DNA from 3 places in the Pseudoalteromonas sp. QJM3NY_22 genome. Region 1 is predicted to be linked to each of the others. Evidence: predicted binding sites of a transcription regulator. Region 1 holds the regulator's gene; each other region holds the start of a gene.

Region 1 (6,891 bases):
CAACAAGAAAAAAAATGCGCACCACGGATTATCTCTAAACAGAATGCATTTTTAATTGCTGATGCAATGCATAGTGGTATTTGGGGCGGTGGTAGTTGGGCACATAAAACAGGCTGGAGCGGAACAGGCTGGCGTGCTCAAGCATTAAAGAGACGTGATCTCTCAGGTAAAACAGGCACGACTAATGACTCTGTAGATACTTGGTTTAGTGGCTTTAATCGTAATGTACTAACGTCTGTATGGGTTGGGTTTGATAACCCCGGTAACTCGTTAGGCCGCTCAACATATAATAACAACCTTGATAGCAGTCAAATCTCAGGGGCAGAGTCAGGGGCTAAAACGGCGCAACCAGCATGGATTGAGTTTATGAAAGTGGCACTTGAAGATGCACCAGAAGCGCCTATAGAACCACCCGAAGACTTAGTCTCTATTCGTATTGATTTAGCAACAGGTTTACTGAGCCACAAAAACGATTACACAAGCCGCTTTGAATATTTTGGCAAAGGTACAGCCCCAACTAAGTATGTACTTTCCCAACCTACCGATATATTTGAGGAAGATACAAAAACAGAAGAAGAGCTATTTTAAATAGCTTTAAATTAAAACGGCAGCCACTTTAGGCTGCCGTAATGCTAACTTAAATTTTGGACCAGCCAATACAAATCAGAATGTACACCCGCTGCAGTGACCTCTTTACCAGCACCAGGGCCTTGGATAACGAGCGCGTTATCGCTATACCACTTACTATTTATAACAAAAATATTATCTCCTGGCGTTAAACTAGCCAAAACATCACTTTGTAATACATACGCGATACCGACTTTCGCTATTACTTCATTTTCTGCGATTTCGAGCAAGCCTGTATAACGAAGCACCGAATTTTGTGCCTTAGCTCTCTTTGCATGCTCTTGAATAAAGCTATCTAACTGGGATTTTTTACTTAAAAAATCATCCCAACTCCCTTGCGCAAGCTCATCAGGCATCAATGCCGAAAGACTAATATCCTCAAGATTTAATTCAACCCCCAACTCTCTGGCTAAAATAAGCAGTTTTCGCTGCATATCACGCCCAGATAAATCCTCGCGAGGATCGGGCTCCGTAAAACCCATTTTTTGCGCTTCAAGCACTAAATCTGAAAATATAATCGAACCATCATACTTACTACACAACCACGATAACGTCCCAGAAAACACGCCTTCAATACGTGTTATTTTATCGCCACTATTTTGTAAATCAGCAAGCGCAAAATTAATGGGTAAACCAGCCCCCACACTGGTGTTATAACGCCAATGTAAGTTACGTTCAGAGATACATATACGTAGTGCTTTATACCAATTAGTAGGAGCTGTACCTGCATACTTATTAGCACTTATTAAATGACAATCCATTTCTACAAAATCAGGATATAACCGGCTAAACTTTTCACTCGCTGTTATATCTACAATCACTTTATGTTCGTAATCAAGTTCATCAATTGCATTTAATAATGTTTGATTTTGATAATCAGACGCTTCAAGTTGAAACTGGGTTTTCCATTGCGATACACCAATCCCATTAGGATTAAAGAGCATTTTTTGAGAGCGCACTAAGCCAACAAGCTTAATACTAAAGTCATCTGATAAGCGCTCAACTTGAGTAGATAACTGTTCAATAAACACCTCACCTACATTACCAAGTCCAGCGACTATTAAAGCAATTTCCTGCCCTTTGTTAATCAGCTTATCGTGTAATATGCTAAGTATATCGCTATCAATCACTTGATCGGTAAGTAATAAAATATAGCCGCTATCTTGGTGTGCAAATCGTGGTTCAATCGCATGTACATTTAATAAATTAATCGCCAATAAGTGCAATTTACTAATATCTTGCTCTGGCGCTATCACAGCACACCCGTGTAAGCTCGATTCGTTAATATTAGCTCGACCTTCAAAATAGCTAATAACCTGATGCGTCGAAATAGCTGGCACAACTAAGTACGTCTCACCATTTTGACTAAAGTGATGTAAGCTATGCTGAATAAGCTGACTCACATGCGTAATATCTCCTTCACTTAAGTTTTCAACTATCAATAAATCAATATTTTGTAACGTTGTAATAAAACGCTTTTGTTTGGCACTACCTTCTTTAACGATGTCAGTAGAGCTAGCTTGTACATCAAAGCTACTTCGTACTGATAATTTTATATCCGTATTTTTAAGAGGAGATAATGTTTTAGCATGTAATACGGGGTTACCTAGCCGTGCTAATAAATTGGCCTGTCCACGACACACCTTCGCGTATTTAATCGCTTTACTAACTTTACGAGGGTCGGTACTAAATACACCTTGTGTGTCAGTCCAAATACAGACTTGTTTTGCATGACAATAATTAGCGAGTAAGGTCGCACTATAATCACTTCCATTACGACCAAGCGTTACAGTATCCCCAGTTGTATTGGCTGCAATAAATCCAGTTACAACGTTAATTTTATTATGCGCAATTAAGTTTGCGCACTGTTGAGTATTTTGTTCATGTAATAACTGCCCATCATTTAATGCAAATAAAACGCGCGCATCGTGAACACACGCATCAACATTAAGCTCCTGCAGGTAAGCAGCGAGTACGCGTGCTGACCATAACTCTCCATGAGCAAGCAATTGGGCTTCTTGTAGCTGCCCTGTTTGCGCTAACAGCGTTATTGTTGATAACTCTTCATTCAATATTTTTAGAGCGTTATGCTTTGTATTAGCTTGTAATAACTGCTCTATTAAATCTATTTGATGATTATTTAACTGTAATAAAATATCAGCAATTACATGTGTATCTTGCTGTTGATAACTTTGCCATAACTTAACTAGTGTATCGGTTGTTTTCCCAGCTGCTGATACCACAACGCAATCACCAGGTTGTGTGTGCTCTAATATAATACCCGCAACAATTTTGTAACGCTGTGCTGAACTTAAACTCGAACCGCCAAATTTATGTATGTTTTTAGTCATTTTAGTTACCAGAGCGCGGGGTAAGCGGCACTTAACTTAGCATCACCGCTCGATGTTCCCGCACCTTTAGTTAATCGATTTGTATGGTTTTTTCTGCCAGGTTTTACAAGTGTAAATACACGTTCAAGATCTGTTAATAAATCTTCAATGTCTTCTATTCCGACAGAAACACGAATAAGCGTATCACCAACGCCGGCTTCTAAGCGCGCTGTTGCATCCATCCCTGCATGCGTCATGGTCGCAGGGTGGCATATTAAGCTCTCAACGCCGCCTAGAGACTCAGCTAAACTAAAGTTATGTAGACTAGTTAAAAATGCCGCAGCATCGCTTATGTCGCCTTTAATATCAAAGCTAACCATGCCACCAAAACCAAGCTGCTGTGCTTTAGCTAATTCATGTTGAGGGTGCGACTCAAGCCCAGGGTAATAAACTTGGCTAACGAACTCAGATTCTTCGAGATACTTAGCTATTGCTAATGCATTTTCTTGATGCTGCCTTAAGCGCACATTTAAAGTACGTAAACCACGAAGCGTTAAATAGCTATCAAAAGGTGCCCCAGTGATACCAATGTTATTAGCCCACCAAGCAAGCTCGTCACCGATCTCTTGTGTTGCAGCAATAACAGCGCCGCCCACTACATCTGAATGTCCGTTAATATATTTAGTGGTTGAATGCACCACAATATCTACACCAAACTTAATCGGATTTTGTAAAGCAGGCGATAAAAATGTATTGTCAGCGGCCACCAGTGCACCACACTGCTTAGCAATATCAGTAACCGCTTTAATATCAGTTAAACGTAGTACAGGGTTACTTGGTGTTTCAATCCAAATGAGTTTTGGTTTAATTACTAATATTTTTTGAAGACTTTCTGGTTTTGTTAAATCTAAAACCTCAAGCTTTAGCAAGCCACGCTTTTGCAGGGACGTAAATAAACGGTAGCTTCCACCGTAGCAGTCGTGTGGGATCACTAACGTGTCGTCGTAATTAAGCAGCTGAGTTGCTAAATGCACAGCCGCCATGCCTGTGGCTGTAATTATGCCGCGTACTCCACCTTCGAGTTCAGCAAGGGTCTCGGCTAAGATATCGCGGTTAGGATTACCGCTGCGGCCATAATCATATTGGCGTTTAGTATCAAAATCGGCAAACGAATAAGTAGTCGATAAATAGATTGGCGCGACCACTGCACCGTGGTGTTTATCGGCTTCAACGCCACTACGGACCGCAATGGTTGCTTTGTTTTTTTCGCTCATATTCGTCACCTGATTAGCTTGGATGTTTAGACGTCTAAAAGAGTAGTTTATTCAATTTGAGAAGTCAAAACATTTAAACAGCTAGATGGCCAAACAACTAGTATTTGACTATCTTTTTTAAATCGATAGAATTTCACGCATATTCACACGCATTTTAGCGCATGTGAGCAATTAATAATCTGAGGCAACGATACATCTTATGGCTAAATGGAATGGTGAGTATATTCACCCATACGCAGAACACGGGAAAAAATCAGAACAAGTTAAGAAGATCACCGTTTCGATCCCACTGAATGTATTAAAGGTATTAACTGACGAACGTACTCGTCGTCAAATTAATAACCTGCGTCACGCAACAAACAGTGAGCTACTATGTGAAGCGTTTTTACATGCATTTACAGGTCAACCTTTACCTAATGACGATGACTTACGTAAAGATAACGCTGAAAAAGTACCAGAAGAAGTGAAAAAAATAATGCAAGAAATGGGGTTAGAAGTCCCTGTTTTAGATGACGAATAAATAGATAAAGTAAAATAAAAAAACCTCAGTAATTACTGAGGTTTTTTTATGATTAAATTTTACGGTATAGATTTACTGCATATAGCTTTCTGGCAAATCAATTTGTGCCACACCCGACTCAACAGCAGCAAGAGCAACCGCTCTTGCTATACGTGGTAATAAACGTGGATCCATCGGTTTTGGAATAATATATTGAGCACCAAATTCCAGCTTATCAACACCGGCAGCTTTTAAGACCTCAGCTGGTACAGGCTCTTTTGCAATGCTACGAATCGCTTCTACTGCTGCTATTTTCATTTCATCGTTAATTGCACTTGCGCGCACATCTAGTGCACCACGAAAAATAAACGGGAAACACAAAACATTATTCACTTGGTTTGGATAATCAGAACGCCCTGTCGCCATAATTAAATCGTTGCGTGCGCTGTGAGCAAGTGCGGGGTCAATTTCAGGGTCGGGGTTTGAGCACGCAAACACAACCGGCTTATCAGCCATCAGTTTTAAATCATCGGCTGCTAACAAATTAGGCCCAGATACACCAACAAATACATCAGCATCAGCAATAACATCTTGCAACGTACGCTTATCCGTATTGTTAGCGAATAGTTGTTTGTACTCGTTTAAATCATCACGACGAGTATGAATAACGCCTTTACGGTCAAGCATGTAAATGTGTTCACGCAGTGCACCACACTTAATTAACAGTTCCATACAGGCAACTGCAGCCGCACCAGCACCTAAACATACTATAATAGCCTCTTCTATCGATTTCTCTTGCACTTCAAGTGCATTCAACATACCAGCGGCTGTTACAATTGCAGTGCCGTGTTGATCGTCATGAAAAACCGGAATACTACAGCGCTCAATCAATGCCTTTTCAATTTCAAAACACTCTGGGGCTTTAATATCTTCAAGATTAATACCACCAAATGTATCGGCAATATTAGCAACCGTGTTAATAAAGTCTTCTGTTGTTTTATGCTTCACTTCGATATCAATAGAATCAAGGCCTGCAAAGCGCTTAAATAACAGCGCCTTGCCTTCCATTACAGGCTTTGATGCCAAAGGGCCTAAATTACCCAAGCCCAAAATTGCAGTACCATTAGTGATAACTGCAACCATATTACCTTTACCGGTATATTTATAAGCATTTGCAGGATCAGCAGCAATTTCACGCACAGGTTCAGCAACACCTGGGCTATATGCTAAAGCTAAATCTTGAACCGTTTCGGCAGGCTTGGTTAGCTCAATGCTGATTTTTCCTGGAACGGGATGAGAATGGTAATGTAGTGCTTGTTCACGAAAGTCTGACATAACGCGATTGTATCCTGCAATTTAAGTTAAAGTGAGAGGTGTTGTCTGGGTTACGATACCCTTATTATTTTTAAATTCCAAGCAATATCAGGTCTATCCTGTCATATGCTAGATTCATTAATTTTAAGAGGTTTTTCAGTAACTTTGCGAAGATATAGCGACATTTCATAAATAGAAATTCATATAAAAAGCATTTTTAGAGGTACTTTTAGCCGCGAGCCATTTTCTCTAAAAACGACTATCAAATTTTTAGTATAAATAACTATAAACAGCTTAATAGTCTACTTTAAAAACATTTATCTTCACGTTAGCTACATTTAACAACTTAGTTAAAAAATGAACACTTCAAAATATAGAGACTATTACGTACTTTGTCTGCAAAGGTTTATGCATACTCAGAATAAGAACAAGAAATAGTTATGCAAAGGAGATAACGTATAAATAGGCAGGAAAAGCACGTAAAGATAAATTTCAGGCACAAAAAAAGCACCCTAAGGTGCTTCTTTTAACTAAATAGCAAAAATTACTTCTTGCTACCAAGTGCACCGAAACGCTTGTTGAAACGATCAACACGTCCGCCAGTGTCTAAAACTTTTTGCTTACCAGTGTAAAACGGGTGACACGCAGAACATACGTCTAAGTGAATGTTTTTACAAAGAGTAGAGCTTGTTTCGAATTCATTTCCGCATGAACATGTTGCTGAAATTACTTCGTACTTAGGGTGAATACCTTCTTTCATAGAAACCTCTAGTTAAGGCCGCATCGCTCTCCAAACCCGTAGTTTGGTACCATACGTCGTTAAAACAAATTTGTTGGTGGCGGATTT
Region 2 (6,891 bases), 780 kb from region 1:
TTGGCCGACAAACCTTTGGCTTGCTCGCCTAAAAGAGACACTAAAGCGGGCTGCATATCACCCGTCGAAATTCCTCGTAAATAGAGCCATGGGATCAGCTCTTCGATATTTTTTGTCCGTTTCAGATAAGGCGGGATCAAGGCACTATTGAATTTAATGCCTTCCTTTTTTCGATCCCTGACTTTAGGTATTTTGACCTCAATATCACCAAGGCCTGTTTGGATCGTACGCTCAGGCTGGTGACCATTTTTGACGATCCGCTGAAGTCCCTCGACGGTCTCATGCTGGTATTGAGCCAATAAAACAGCCAACTCAGCCTCAATCGCTTGAGCTAACAACTGCTGCGCCCCGCTTTTAAGCAACTGCTCTAACGGATTGTCTGGTTTTTCAATGGAAATAACATTATCATTTTCAGTCATTGCGATGTCTCTCTGGTTAATTGTTGATCTGGTCAAGATCAATTAACAGATTACATCGCAATGACTTTTTCTCATACACCAGAAACGACTATAGCTCATGCAGGGCTTAGTGTTACTGTAATAAATCAGCTACAGTGAAGATTAGCCAATTTTTTTGTACTTAATACGTTTAGGTTGAGCTGCTGCTGCACCGAGTGTCTTTTTAAGCCACTCTTCGTATTCAGTGTAGTTACCATCAAAGAAGTTAATTACACCTTCGTCGCGGTAATCTAAAATGTGCGTTGCAATACGGTCAAGGAACCAACGGTCATGCGAGATACACATTACACAACCAGGGAACTCTAAAATAGCATTCTCAAGTGCACGTAGGGTTTCAACGTCCAGATCATTGGTTGGCTCATCCAGAAGTAACACATTGCCGCCCGCTTTTAATAACTTAGCAAGATGCAAGCGGTTACGCTCACCACCAGATAGGTCTTTAACAAACTTTTGCTGATCGTTACCTTTAAAGTTAAAGCGACTTACATACGCTCGGCTTGGAAACTCAAAGTTACCAATTTTTAATACGTCTTGACCGTCTGATATTTCTTGGAAAACAGTTTTGCTTTCATCCATACCGTCACGGAACTGATCAACAGTAGCTAGGTGTACTGTTTCACCAACGCTGATACTACCGCTGTCTTGTTCTTGCTCACCGCTTATCATTTTAAACAGCGTTGATTTACCCGCGCCATTCGCGCCAATAATGCCCACAATGGCACCTTTTGGCATGCTAAAGCTTAAATCGTCAATTAAAACGCGATCGCCAAAACTCTTACGAAGATTAGTTACTTCAAGCACTTGGTCGCCTAAACGCGGACCAGGTGGAATAAACATCTCGTTAGTTTCGTTACGCTTTTGGTAATCAGACTGCTGCATTTCAGTAAACTGAGCCATACGTGCTTTTGACTTAGCTTGACGACCTTTAGGGTTTGAACGAACCCATTCAAGTTCTTGCGCAATTGATTTTTGACGTGCTTTTTCAGATTTTTGTTCTTGCTGTAAGCGCGCATCTTTTTGTTCAAGCCAAGAAGAGTAGTTACCTTCCCATGGAATACCTTCACCACGGTCAAGCTCTAATATCCAGCCAGCTACATTATCAAGGAAGTAACGGTCATGCGTTACCGCCACAACAGTGCCTTCGTAATCGTGTAAGAAGCGCTCTAACCATGCAACCGACTCAGCATCCAAGTGGTTAGTAGGTTCATCGAGAATAAGCATGTCTGGTTTTTCAAGTAATAATCGACATATAGCAACACGACGACGCTCACCACCTGAAAGGTGCTCAATTTTAGCATCCCATTCTGGTAGGCGAAGTGCATCAGCAGCCCGTTCTAAAACGTTATCGATGTTGTGACCATCGTGCGCCTGAATAACCGCTTCAAGCTCGCCTTGCTCTTTTGCAAGTGCATCAAAGTCAGCACCTTCCATTGCGTACTCGTTGTATACTTCGTCAAGACGGCTAAGTGCATGTTTAACTTCGCCAACGGCTTCTTCGACAATTTCGCGCACTGTTTTGCTTTCGTCCAGTACTGGCTCTTGCGGTAAATAACCAATTTTTGTACCAGGCTGAGGATGTGCTTCACCTTCAAAATCTTGGTCAACACCGGCCATAATGCGTAGTAACGTAGATTTACCAGAACCGTTTAAACCAAGCACACCAATTTTAGCGCCAGGGAAAAAGTGCAACGAAATATCTTTTAAGATAGTGCGCTTAGGTGGCACAACCTTAGATACTCGACTCATTGAGAATATAAATTTATCAGGTAAAACCATGGAGGAAACCTTTTTTATTTTAGCTGGATTGTTGGGGCGTATTTTAGGTTAAAGAAGGTGTGCAAGCAAATAGGAATAGTTAAGTAGTGAATTTATAATGTATTAAATGAGATTGCCCCTACCGAAGTAGGGAATCCCTTTTGTTACGCTATCGTTACTAAGAAAGAAGTAACTAACAATGCAAGAAGCACAGCCAGTATAGGTGCAATACCACTAATGCTGAAAGCTGTAAACAGCCCACCAAAAGCCATCATTCGTTGCGATAGCAGGTCTTGCCCTTTAAAATTTTGATACATTGAGCATCTCCTTTTAAAAAGTCCTATCGTTCTCTTGTTGAGTTAGGCGATAGAATTAAGACCCGTGACCCTTTCGTTCTTAAAGCCAGTTTTTAACGGTGGTCACGACCTAACTGGAAGTTTAGGGTTTGAACCCAATTCTTTTCATTAATTCTTATTAATGAATATTATTTTAATTTCAATGATTGCGCAACTGATATCAAATGATGAATAAATTCATTTAGACATCTATACATCTAAAGGTTGATATTTTTTACTTTCAGTTCATAATTAAGCCTCGGTTTTTATGAGCAGGAGTAAAGTATGCCAATTACAGTAAAAGACGAGTTGCCGGCAATTGCACGTTTACGTCAAGAAAACGTATTTGTAATGCCAAAAAGTCGTGCAAAAACGCAAGAAATACGCCCAATGCGTTTGGCTATTTTAAACTTAATGCCTAATAAAGTAGAAACCGAAGTTCAGTTTATTCGCTTACTTGCCAACTCACCTTTGCAAGTAAACGTAGAGCTACTGCGCCTCGACACTCACCGCAGTAGCAGTAATTCAGAAGAGCACCTTGATACCTTTTACCGTTATTTTTCTGAGGTTAAAGACAACAATTACGATGCATTAATAGTAACTGGCGCGCCACTTGCGCATTTAGAATACGACGATGTAGCGTATTGGGATGAGTTAAAGGTTATTATTGATTGGGCTGAGCAACACGTTACCTCTACGTTATTTTCGTGTTGGGCAGCGCATGCAGCGTTATATCACCGTTACAATTTAAAGCGCGATTTAAAAGACGATAAACTGTGTGGCGTATTTACTCACCAGTGTTACTTTGATCACGGCGCACTGACTCGCGGATTCGACGACACCTTTTTAGTACCGCACTCACGCTACGGTCACATTGATATAAATAAAATAAACGCCTGCGATGAGCTAGTAGTACTGGCTGGTTCTGAGCGAGTGGGGGCTTACTTACTTAAAAATAAATCGGGTAGCCAAGTGTTTATAACCGGCCACCCAGAGTACGACGCAGACTCGCTAAAAGCAGAATACGAGCGCGATTGTAAAAAAAGCCCTAATGCACCAAAACCCGAAAATTACTTCCCGGATGATGATGCAACCAAACAACCTTCAAAAACGTGGCAAAGCCATGCTTTTTTACTTTTTTCGAACTGGTTAAATTACTACGTGTACCAAACCACACCGTATGATATTAATTTAGTTAGCCAAGACGTGAGGACTAACAACTATGCCGAATAACGCGCCTACAAATAATAAGCAAGCCGAAATAAGTGCCGCATTAAAAGAACGCATTTTAATTTTAGATGGCGCTATGGGCACCATGATCCAAGATCATAAGCTAGAAGAAGAAGACTATCGCGCAGAGCGTTTTAAAGACTGGCATGTATTAATTAAAGGCAATAACGATTTATTAAGCCTAACCAAGCCCGACTTAATCACTGATATTCATCGTGGTTTTTTATCAGCGGGCGCCGATATTATCGAAACCAACACGTTTAACTCGACCACTATTTCGATGGAAGATTACGACATGGCAAACCTAAGTCGTGAAATAAACCTAGAGTCGGCTAAATTAGCACGCGCAATTTGCGATGAATTTACAGCTAAAACGCCAGAAAAGCCACGCTATGTAGCGGGTGTTTTAGGGCCGACATCTAAAACGTGTTCAATTTCGCCAGACGTAAACGATCCGGGTTACCGAAACGTTACCTTTGATAAGCTAGTTACTGCGTATGTAGAGTCTACCCTTGCATTAATGGAAGGCGGCGCCGATTTAATACTAATCGAAACTATATTCGACACGCTTAATGCAAAAGCCGCCTCGTTTGGTGTAGAAGAAGCCTTTGAGCAAGCAGGGCGTACATTACCAGTTATGATCTCGGGGACTATTACCGACGCCTCTGGGCGTACGCTTTCTGGGCAAACAACCGAAGCATTTTATAACTCTATTCGCCATATTAAGCCTATTTCGATTGGTTTAAACTGCGCGCTTGGCCCTGATTTACTGCGCCAATACGTAGAAGAGCTTTCGCGCGTGTGCGAAACCTTTACATCGGTACACCCTAATGCGGGCTTGCCTAATGAATTTGGTGAATACGACTTAGAAGCGCCTGAAATGGCAACCGAAATTATCGATTGGGGTAAATCGGGCTTTATTAATATAGTAGGTGGATGTTGTGGCACCACGCCTGCGCATATTCGTGCTTTTGCAAAAGGTCTAGCGGGCGTTAAACCACGCCAACTGCCAGAGCTTGAAGTACGCATGCGTTTATCAGGCCTTGAAGCCTGTAACTTAAATTAAGGAGCCAGCATGACCCAACAAATAGCAGTATTTACCAATGTCGGCGAACGTACCAATGTAACAGGTTCTGCCATGTTTAAACGTTTAATCATGGAAGAAGACTTTGAGGCCGCGCTAACAGTGGCCCGCGAGCAAGTAGAAAACGGCGCACAGGTTATTGATATAAACATGGACGAAGCCATGTTGGATTCAAAAGCCGCCATGGTTAAGTTTTTAAACTTAATAGCCTCAGAGCCTGATATTTCACGCGTACCCATTATGGTCAACTCCTCTAAATGGGAAGTAATAGAAGCAGGCCTAAAGTGTATTCAAGGTAAGGCCATTGTTAACTCAATATCGCTAAAAGAGGGTGAAGAGCCGTTTATTCGCCAAGCTAAAATAATAAAACGTTTTGGTGCAGCTGCCGTTGTAATGGCATTTGATACCGACGGGCAAGCCGACACGGCAGACCGAAAATATGAAATATGTGCCCGCAGCTACAAAATATTAGTAGAAGACATTGGTTTTCCACCAGAAGATATTATATTCGATCCTAATATATTTGCCGTAGCCACCGGTATAGAAGAGCACGATAACTACGCAGTAGAATTTATTGAAGGCACACGCCGTATCAAGCAAAACTTACCGCACTGTAAAGTGTCGGGCGGGGTATCAAATGTATCGTTTTCATTTAGAGGTAATAACCCAGTACGTGAAGCTATTCACTCGGTATTTTTATACCACGCCATAAAAGCGGGTATGGATATGGGGATTGTAAATGCAGGGCAACTCGCCGTTTACGACGACATACCAGAGGAGCTTCGTAAAGCCGTTGAAGACGTAATACTTAACACAGACCCAGGCGCAGGCGAGCGTTTAGTAGAGCTTGCACCAAAATACTCGGGCATGGCGCAAGCCGAACGAGTAGAAGATTTAGAGTGGCGCACATGGCCTGTTGCAAAACGCCTTGAGCACGCGCTTGTTAAAGGTATTACTACCTTTATAGATGAAGATACCGAAGAATGCCGCGCCGCAGCTGCTAAACCTATTCACGTAATTGAAGGGCCGTTAATGGACGGCATGAACGTAGTAGGTGATTTATTTGGCGCAGGTAAAATGTTTTTACCACAAGTGGTTAAATCGGCGCGCGTAATGAAACGAGCTGTAGCCTACCTAGACCCATACATTGAAGCCGAAAAAGAAGAAGGCTCAACTAACGGTAAAATAGTGATGGCGACCGTAAAAGGCGACGTACACGACATAGGTAAAAATATTGTAGGTGTTGTACTGCAATGTAATAACTATGAAGTAATCGATTTAGGCGTAATGGTACCGGCTGATAAAATACTGCAAACCGCAATCGATGAAAAAGCCGATATTATTGGGTTATCGGGCTTAATTACCCCATCGCTTGATGAAATGGTACACGTAGCAAAAGAAATGAAACGCCGTGGTTTTGAACTGCCGCTACTCATTGGTGGTGCAACTACCTCTAAAGCGCACACCGCAGTAAAAATTGAGCCGCAATATGACAAAGGCGTTGTGTATGTAAATAACGCAAGCCGTGCAGTTGGTGTGGTTTCAAATTTATTATCAAAAGACATTAAACCTGACTTTTTAGCTAAAACTAAAGCTGAATACGTAAAAGTACGCGAGCAACAAGCGCGTAAAAAACCACGCTCTAAGCCTGTTACAATCCAGCGCGCACGCGATAACGCAGCAAAGCTTGATTGGGATAACTACACACCACCAGTGCCTAAAAAGCTGGGCGTGACCGAGTTTAAAAATGTACCAATCGCCACTTTGCGTAAATACATAGATTGGACGCCATACTTTATGACGTGGTCAATCGCTGGTAAATACCCGCGCATAATGACCGATGAAGTAGTAGGCGAGCAAGCGCAAAGCTTATTTAAAGACGCTAACGACATGCTCGACGACCTTGAAAAAGCAGGCAGTTTGCAACCACTTGGCGTAATTGGTTTATTCCCTGCTAACCGCGTTGGGGACGACATAGAAATATACACCGACGAAACACGCAAAGAAGTATTAACTACCTCATGTCATT
Region 3 (6,891 bases), 650 kb from region 1:
TTTGATCATAATCGCGCATCCGTAGGCGGTAGAGTTTTAATAAACTTTCTTACTATGTCGGCCTTTTCATTATTACCTAGCATTTCTAGCTGAGCTGCATAGGTGACTAAGCCTAAAAACGGTAAAGTGTGTGGGCTTTCGCCAACAGAGCCATCTGTAACCAGGCCTTTAAATTTCAGCGAACGTACTAAACTACTGGATGATATTTTACTGCGGTCAGCTAAATTAGGCACTAAATCATAAGGGTTATTACGCACTGAGACAACTTTTACACCTACGCTGTGGGCAATGCGTTTTAAACGTTCGACATTTGAGCCTGAACCATGCACAGCAAGTTGTTGGCCTGTAAGAGGCTTACCATAATAAATACGATAGTGCTCCAGAGCCGCGCAAAAAATTATCGCGCCTTGGCTGTGCGCCAGCCATTTTACCTGTTTACCTTGTTGGCTATTTTGTGCCAGCACAGCCGCTAAATGCTGAGCATTATGGGATTTAGTCCCTGAACGCTTATCAAACGCGCACTCAATTAAGTCAAGCTTTGTATAATCAGTGGGATTATGAAACAAGGTATAAGCTTTTATACCGTCGCCCTCGTAAGCTCTATCAAGGTGAGTGCCCATTAACCATGTGGCTTTGGTAAGCTCATTTTGCATACCATTGACCGCCGCATGCTGCGTTTTTATTTGTGTGGTTGGAGTTGGAATTGGCTCCCAAGCACCTTGTACTTTCTTTATTTCTTCTTCGTTCATTGCTTTGTCGTATGTATCACTGCTGCGCCTTTTCACCTCATATAACATAGTCCGCTCCGCAGAAAAGTTACTTTTAGCTCCCTCTAATTGCTTATCAAATAATATATCGGTTATGGATATATTACTTGCTTCTAAGCTATAACGTATTAAAAAGTGATAATTACGAAATGGGTATTTTGTCCGCCATAAACGGCGCAGCGGGTTACGGCTATGCTTAATTGAGTTTGTAGCATTAGGGTTCGCGCATATTTGAATAATATCGGCGCATACCATTTTTAAATCATAATCATTGAGCTGCGATAGCATAGCGAGAGCTTGGCAGGTAAATTTAGCTTTACTAAATGGGAAGTTAATAGGGAGTTTAACACCAAAATCTCGACAGCTAAGCGCGTCAAGAGGGATTACAGAATGAGCATTGATAGTTTTATTGAGTTTAGACCAAGACATATTTCTTCCTTGTAAATGAGTCTGGGTTAAAATACTGCGTTAAATTATTTATTAGAGCAAAAATAATTTAACGCAGTATTTTAATGTTGAATTACATCTTTCTGGCTCCATTGTAGGTCGTCATTTATGGCGTCATATTTTTGATTTACCTTTAACACCAACCTGCATAAATCTTTGATCAATTTAACGAATTAAATTGCACTATTACGTCGTTAAAAATTTTTATTTAGAACAACTAGATACAAAAAATTTTGCCTAGTTCTAGCGTAATTTTCTTAATGTTAAATAGACCCCATATATAAGCAGATTGGTATAACGCGCTAAAGCACGACCTACAAACAAAAAAGCCCGTCCTGTTTTAAACAGAGCGGGCTTTTAATCTTTAAAGCAATCGATTAAAAAAGCTCGTTTGCTTTGCTTACAATGTTTGCCACTGTAAAACCAAAGTGCTCAAACAACTCATTAGCTGGTGCTGACTCACCAAAGGTAGTCATACCTACTACTGCGCCGTTTAGGCCTACGTACTTGTACCAGTAATCAGCAATACCCGCTTCTACTGCTACGCGGCGTGAAACAGATGCCGGTAATACGCTTTCTTTGTATGCTGCGCTTTGATCTTCAAAGGCATCAGTACATGGCATAGATACAACACGTACCTTTTTACCTTGGCTGCGTAGCTCAGTTGCTGAATCTTGTGCTAGTTGCACTTCAGAGCCCGTCGCAATAAAGATAATCTCTGGATTGCCGTCACAGCTAAGGATGTAACCACCCTTTTTAACATCTGCTAATTGCTGTGCGTCACGCGCTTGTTGCTCAAGACCTTGGCGAGTAAAGATTAACGATGTAGGACCGTCTTTACGCTCAATAGCTTGTTGCCATGCAATTGCCGACTCAACTTGGTCACATGGACGCCAGTTGTATAAGTTAGGCGTTAAACGCATGCTTGCAATTTGCTCTACTGGTTGGTGAGTTGGACCATCTTCACCTAAACCAATTGAATCGTGCGTGTATACAAAAATGCTTGGTTGCTTCATTAATGCAGCCATACGTACAGCATTTTTTGCATATTCAACAAACATTAAGAACGTAGCACCGTAAGGAATAAAGCCTTTATGAAGGGCAATACCATTCATAATTGCCGACATACCAAACTCACGTACACCGTAGTAAATGTAGTTACCGCTTGCATCGTCGTGTGTTAAACCTTTAGAACCATCCCAAATTGTTAAGTTTGAGCCTGCTAAATCGGCTGAGCCACCCATAAATTCTGGTAATAACGGACCAAACGCATTTAATGCATTTTGCGATGCTTTACGAGACGCTGGGTTTGCAGGGTTTGCTTGTAATTGCTCAATGTAAGCTTGAGATTTTTCAGCCCAATCGCCAGGCAGTTCGTTATTAATACGACGCTTATATTCAGCCGCAAGCTCTGGGTATGCTTTTGCGTATGCTGCAAATTTTTCGTCCCAGCTTGATTCAAGCTGTTGACCTTTTTCTTTACTATCCCATTGTGCGTAAATATCATCAGGAATTTCGAACGCATCGCCAGTCCAACCTAAGAATTCGCGAGACGCTTTAATTTCGTCATCACCTAGTGGTGCACCGTGACAATCGTGGCTACCAGATTTATTAGGTGAGCCGTAACCAATAATTGTTTTACAACAAATTAGTGAAGGTTTGTCGGTAACGCTTTTTGCTTCTGCAATTGCAGCACTTACAGCATCGCTGTCGTGGCCATCAACACCACTAATTACATGCCAACCGTATGCTTTAAAGCGAGCTGGCGTATCATCAGTAAACCAACCTTCTACTTCGCCATCGATTGAGATGCCGTTGTCATCCCAAAATGCAACAAGTTTACCTAGGCCTAATGTGCCTGCAAGTGAACCTGCTTCATGAGAAATACCTTCCATAAGGCAGCCATCGCCCATAAATGCATAGGTAAAATGATCAACTATATCGTGACCTTCACGGTTAAACTGTGCAGCGAGTGCTTTTTCAGCAATTGCCATACCTACGGCATTTGTGATCCCTTGACCTAATGGGCCCGTAGTAGTTTCGATTCCTGGTGCATAGCCATATTCAGGGTGACCTGGTGTTTTAGAATGCATTTGACGGAAGTTTTTAATTTCGTCTAGTGGTAAGTCATAACCACTTAGGTGCAATAGAGAATAGATAAGCATTGAACCGTGGCCGTTTGAAAGAATAAATCTGTCACGGTCAGCCCACTCTGGATTCGTTGGGTTATGTTTTAGATAATCGCGCCATAATACTTCTGCGATATCGGCCATGCCCATTGGGGCTCCAGGGTGGCCAGATTTGGCCTTTTGTACTGCGTCCATTGACAAGACGCGAATAGCATTTGCAAGTTCTTTGCGAGATGGCATGAATTCTCCTACCTTTATGTGTATTTGCACGGGTATTAATGTATTCGTTTATGTATCCAAGTAACTTGGACACTGTAATACATCTATTCTTACTTATTGTGGGGGCTGTGTGCAATTAAAAACCCTATAAAAGGAGCTATTATGAATATTTTTTAAGACCATAATGATATTAGTTATTTTATTTAGACGTCTAGGCGTAAAAACACTATGCAAGGTGTTTTGTTTTCGATAAAATACGCCCCTTAATTTTTTAGCGCTAATACCGACGTTTGTGAAGCGCAATATTTGTGAGCGGAAATACAATGGCAAAACATTTATTTACTTCTGAATCAGTTTCTGAAGGTCATCCGGATAAAATCGCCGATCAAATCTCTGATGCGGTACTTGATGCTATCCTAGAGCAAGACTCTCATGCCCGCGTAGCGTGTGAAACTTACGTGAAAACCGGTATGGTTATGGTTGGTGGTGAAATCACTACTAGCGCATGGGTTGATATCGAAGAAATTACACGTAAAACAATTCGTGACATTGGCTACACAAATTCAGACATGGGTTTTGATGCAGACTCATGTGCAATTTTAAACACTATTGGTAAGCAGTCTCCAGACATTAACCAAGGTGTTGACCGTACTAGCCCAGAAGAGCAAGGCGCTGGTGACCAAGGCTTAATGTTTGGTTACGCATGTAACGAAACAGAAGTACTAATGCCTGCTCCAATTACTTACTCACACCGCTTAGTACAACGCCAAGCTGAGGTTCGTAAAAGCGGCGAGCTTAACTGGTTACGTCCAGATGCAAAATCTCAAGTTACTTTTGCATACGAAAACGGCAAGCCAGTAGGTATTGATGCTGTAGTGCTTTCTACTCAGCACAGCGAAGACATTTCTCAAGCTGATTTAGTAGAAGCTGTAATGGAAACAATCATCAAGCCAGTACTTCCTGCAGAGCTTATTACAAGCGCGACTAAGTTTTTCATTAACCCAACAGGTCGCTTTGTAATTGGCGGACCAATGGGCGATTGTGGTTTAACAGGTCGTAAAATCATTGTAGATACATACGGTGGTATGGCTCGTCACGGTGGTGGGGCTTTCTCTGGTAAAGATCCATCAAAAGTTGACCGTAGTGCTGCATACGCTGCACGTTATGTTGCTAAAAATATTGTTGCTGCTGGTCTTGCTGACAAATGTGAGCTACAAGTTTCTTATGCAATTGGTGTTGCAGAGCCTACTTCTATCAGCGTTGAAACGTTTGGTACAAGCAAGCTAGAAGAAAGCCGTTTAATCGAGCTTATTCGTGAACACTTTGACTTACGTCCTTACGGCTTAATTCAAATGCTTGATTTAGAGCGCCCTATCTACCTTCCTACAGCGGCTTATGGCCACTTTGGTCGTGACGAATTCCCTTGGGAACGTACAGATAAAGCTGACGCACTTCGCGCAGCAGCTGGCCTTTAATTGGTTAAGTAACTATCTAAATAACTTGAACCCTGGATAATAAGTTAGTAAATCTCTTAACCAGAGTTCAGGTTAAATACAAAAAAAGCGCCAATTGGCGCTTTTTTTATGCATAATTAAAGTATCAAAAATTAAATAAAGGCAGCCTGTAAAAACTGCTTTTTTAATCCATCCCTCTGGTAAGCAAATGCCACGCTGTAGCCATATATTGATTATATGCTTGCTCTGTTTGGCTATCGACGGCTTTAAATTCAGGTTTATGGTTTGGTGATAAACGTGTTTTATCAAGTGGATCTATTTTTTGATATTCATAGACCGAAGATAAATCACCACGCCAAAGCTCTGTTTCAGTTCGTATTGTTTGAAAGCCAAATACAGTGCGCTCTTTTTCTGGCATATTTAGTAATGATTGCCCCATACTATAAAATTCAGTATTTTTTGGCGCTATTAGGTTTAATAAAGTCGGTGCAATATCCATGTGGCTTGCTAGTTGATCTTTAGCGACCCAATTTGAATTAACCCCTTTACCATAAATTACAATCGGGACATGAGTTAGCTCATACAGATCAGGCTGGTGATGAAGGTAACGACGACCATAATGATCCCCCGTTATTATGAATAAAGCATCTGGGTATCGCTGCTCCATTTTACGAACAAACTGACCTAACATTTTGTCTGAGTACCAAAGGTGCCCCAACACATAAGGGTCTAGCAAGTCATCACCTAAGGCTTGGATTTCTTTTGGATAATCTGCCAAAGATTTAAAAGGGTAACCATATTGATCTAAATCTAGGTTAAATGGACCATGGTAGCTGCCGCTCATAATGAGATTAAAACTTTTATCGTTTGTTGTCTTATCAACTAAATCAAATAATTGCCCATCGTCAATTCCCCACACACCAGCACTGCCTTTTCCTCCAGCATCAACTGCTGAAAATACTTTATCGACACCTTGTGAAAGTGCATATTCTCCGACATTTTGCCATGATAATAAGCCACCATAATAAAATCGACTTTTGTAACCAAGCTGCTCTAATTGGCTAAATATTGACATTTTACTGGTCGGCTTTTGAGGCCCAATACGGCTCATATTCACACCAGCATACGCAATACCCGACATAAGGCTTGATAACGAATTCATTGTGCTACTTGCGGCAGGCAAAACATTATCTAAATAGATGCCTTTACTCGCCAAGTTACTTAGTTCGTTAGTTAAGTTAAGTGATGCATATTTTTGTTGTAATGGCCAAGCATCGTAACTTTCCATTACGATAAAAAATACCTGTGATGGAGCTGCCAATAATGGAGCATTTGTTTCTTGCTCAAAAGCGGCTAGAGGATTTTCTATCGTTGGTGAGTTTTTTCCTAGATAAGGGTTGTGGCCATTTAAACCAAAGCTCTGTAAGTCGTTATAGTCTTTAATCGCATAAATAAAGCTTCTAAACGGGTTTATGACTAGGTTATTTACAAATGCATCGGCTGTTACTGCTGACCATTTTCTTGACGCTGGACGTGTTTCAAAAGATCCTCGTATTGCGCATATAAATAACACAACAATTAATACAATTAGTATTGTGCGCTTATAAATACAAGTAGTGAAAAGGCGATTAATAAATGTATAGTGTTTTTGATCAACCACTTTATTTATTTTAAACGTTAGCGCTAATAAAATAACTAAACTAAGAAGACTACCCCATGGTTTATATTGCTCAACAACTGTTAAAGCAATAGCCTGTTGATCGTCTTTCAACCCTTCTAGCATAAAGTAGTTAAATTGGCTGCCGTACTCTGTTATATAAGTAACACTCACAATGCATAGTAACGTGGTGACTATAAAAAATATTCTTCCCGTAT

Evidence for each region. The regulator MetJ, encoded in region 1, represses methionine synthesis genes. The targets are predictions, from matches to a motif close to TAGACGTCTAGACGTCTA.
Region 2: a site for MetJ is predicted at 2,752-2,769, ahead of metA (homoserine O-acetyltransferase MetA). Genes of this name have one in related genera too.
Region 3: a site for MetJ is predicted at 3,767-3,784, ahead of metK (methionine adenosyltransferase). Genes of this name have one in related genera too.

What each region holds. Positions count from the first base shown of each region.
Region 1 is NZ_CM149655.1:424,141-431,031, reverse strand. It holds gene AC0VZ4_RS02035 (penicillin-binding protein 1A) at 1-588, shown strand, start outside; gene metL (bifunctional aspartate kinase/homoserine dehydrogenase II) at 633-2,978, opposite strand; gene metB (cystathionine gamma-synthase) at 2,984-4,231, opposite strand; gene metJ (met regulon transcriptional regulator MetJ) at 4,431-4,751, shown strand; gene AC0VZ4_RS02015 (malic enzyme-like NAD(P)-binding protein) at 4,824-6,065, opposite strand; gene rpmE (50S ribosomal protein L31) at 6,589-6,804, opposite strand.
Region 2 is NZ_CM149655.1:1,203,612-1,210,502, forward strand. It holds gene AC0VZ4_RS05320 (IS256 family transposase) at 1-419, opposite strand, end outside; gene ettA (energy-dependent translational throttle protein EttA) at 561-2,234, opposite strand; gene AC0VZ4_RS05330 (hypothetical protein) at 2,378-2,530, opposite strand; gene metA (homoserine O-acetyltransferase MetA) at 2,834-3,781, shown strand; gene AC0VZ4_RS05340 (homocysteine S-methyltransferase family protein) at 3,771-4,844, shown strand; gene metH (methionine synthase) at 4,854-6,891, shown strand, end outside.
Region 3 is NZ_CM149655.1:1,071,002-1,077,892, reverse strand. It holds gene AC0VZ4_RS04780 (hypothetical protein) at 1-9, opposite strand, end outside; gene AC0VZ4_RS04775 (hypothetical protein) at 6-1,196, opposite strand; gene tkt (transketolase) at 1,592-3,583, opposite strand; gene metK (methionine adenosyltransferase) at 3,886-5,037, shown strand; gene AC0VZ4_RS04760 (LTA synthase family protein) at 5,201-6,891, opposite strand, start outside.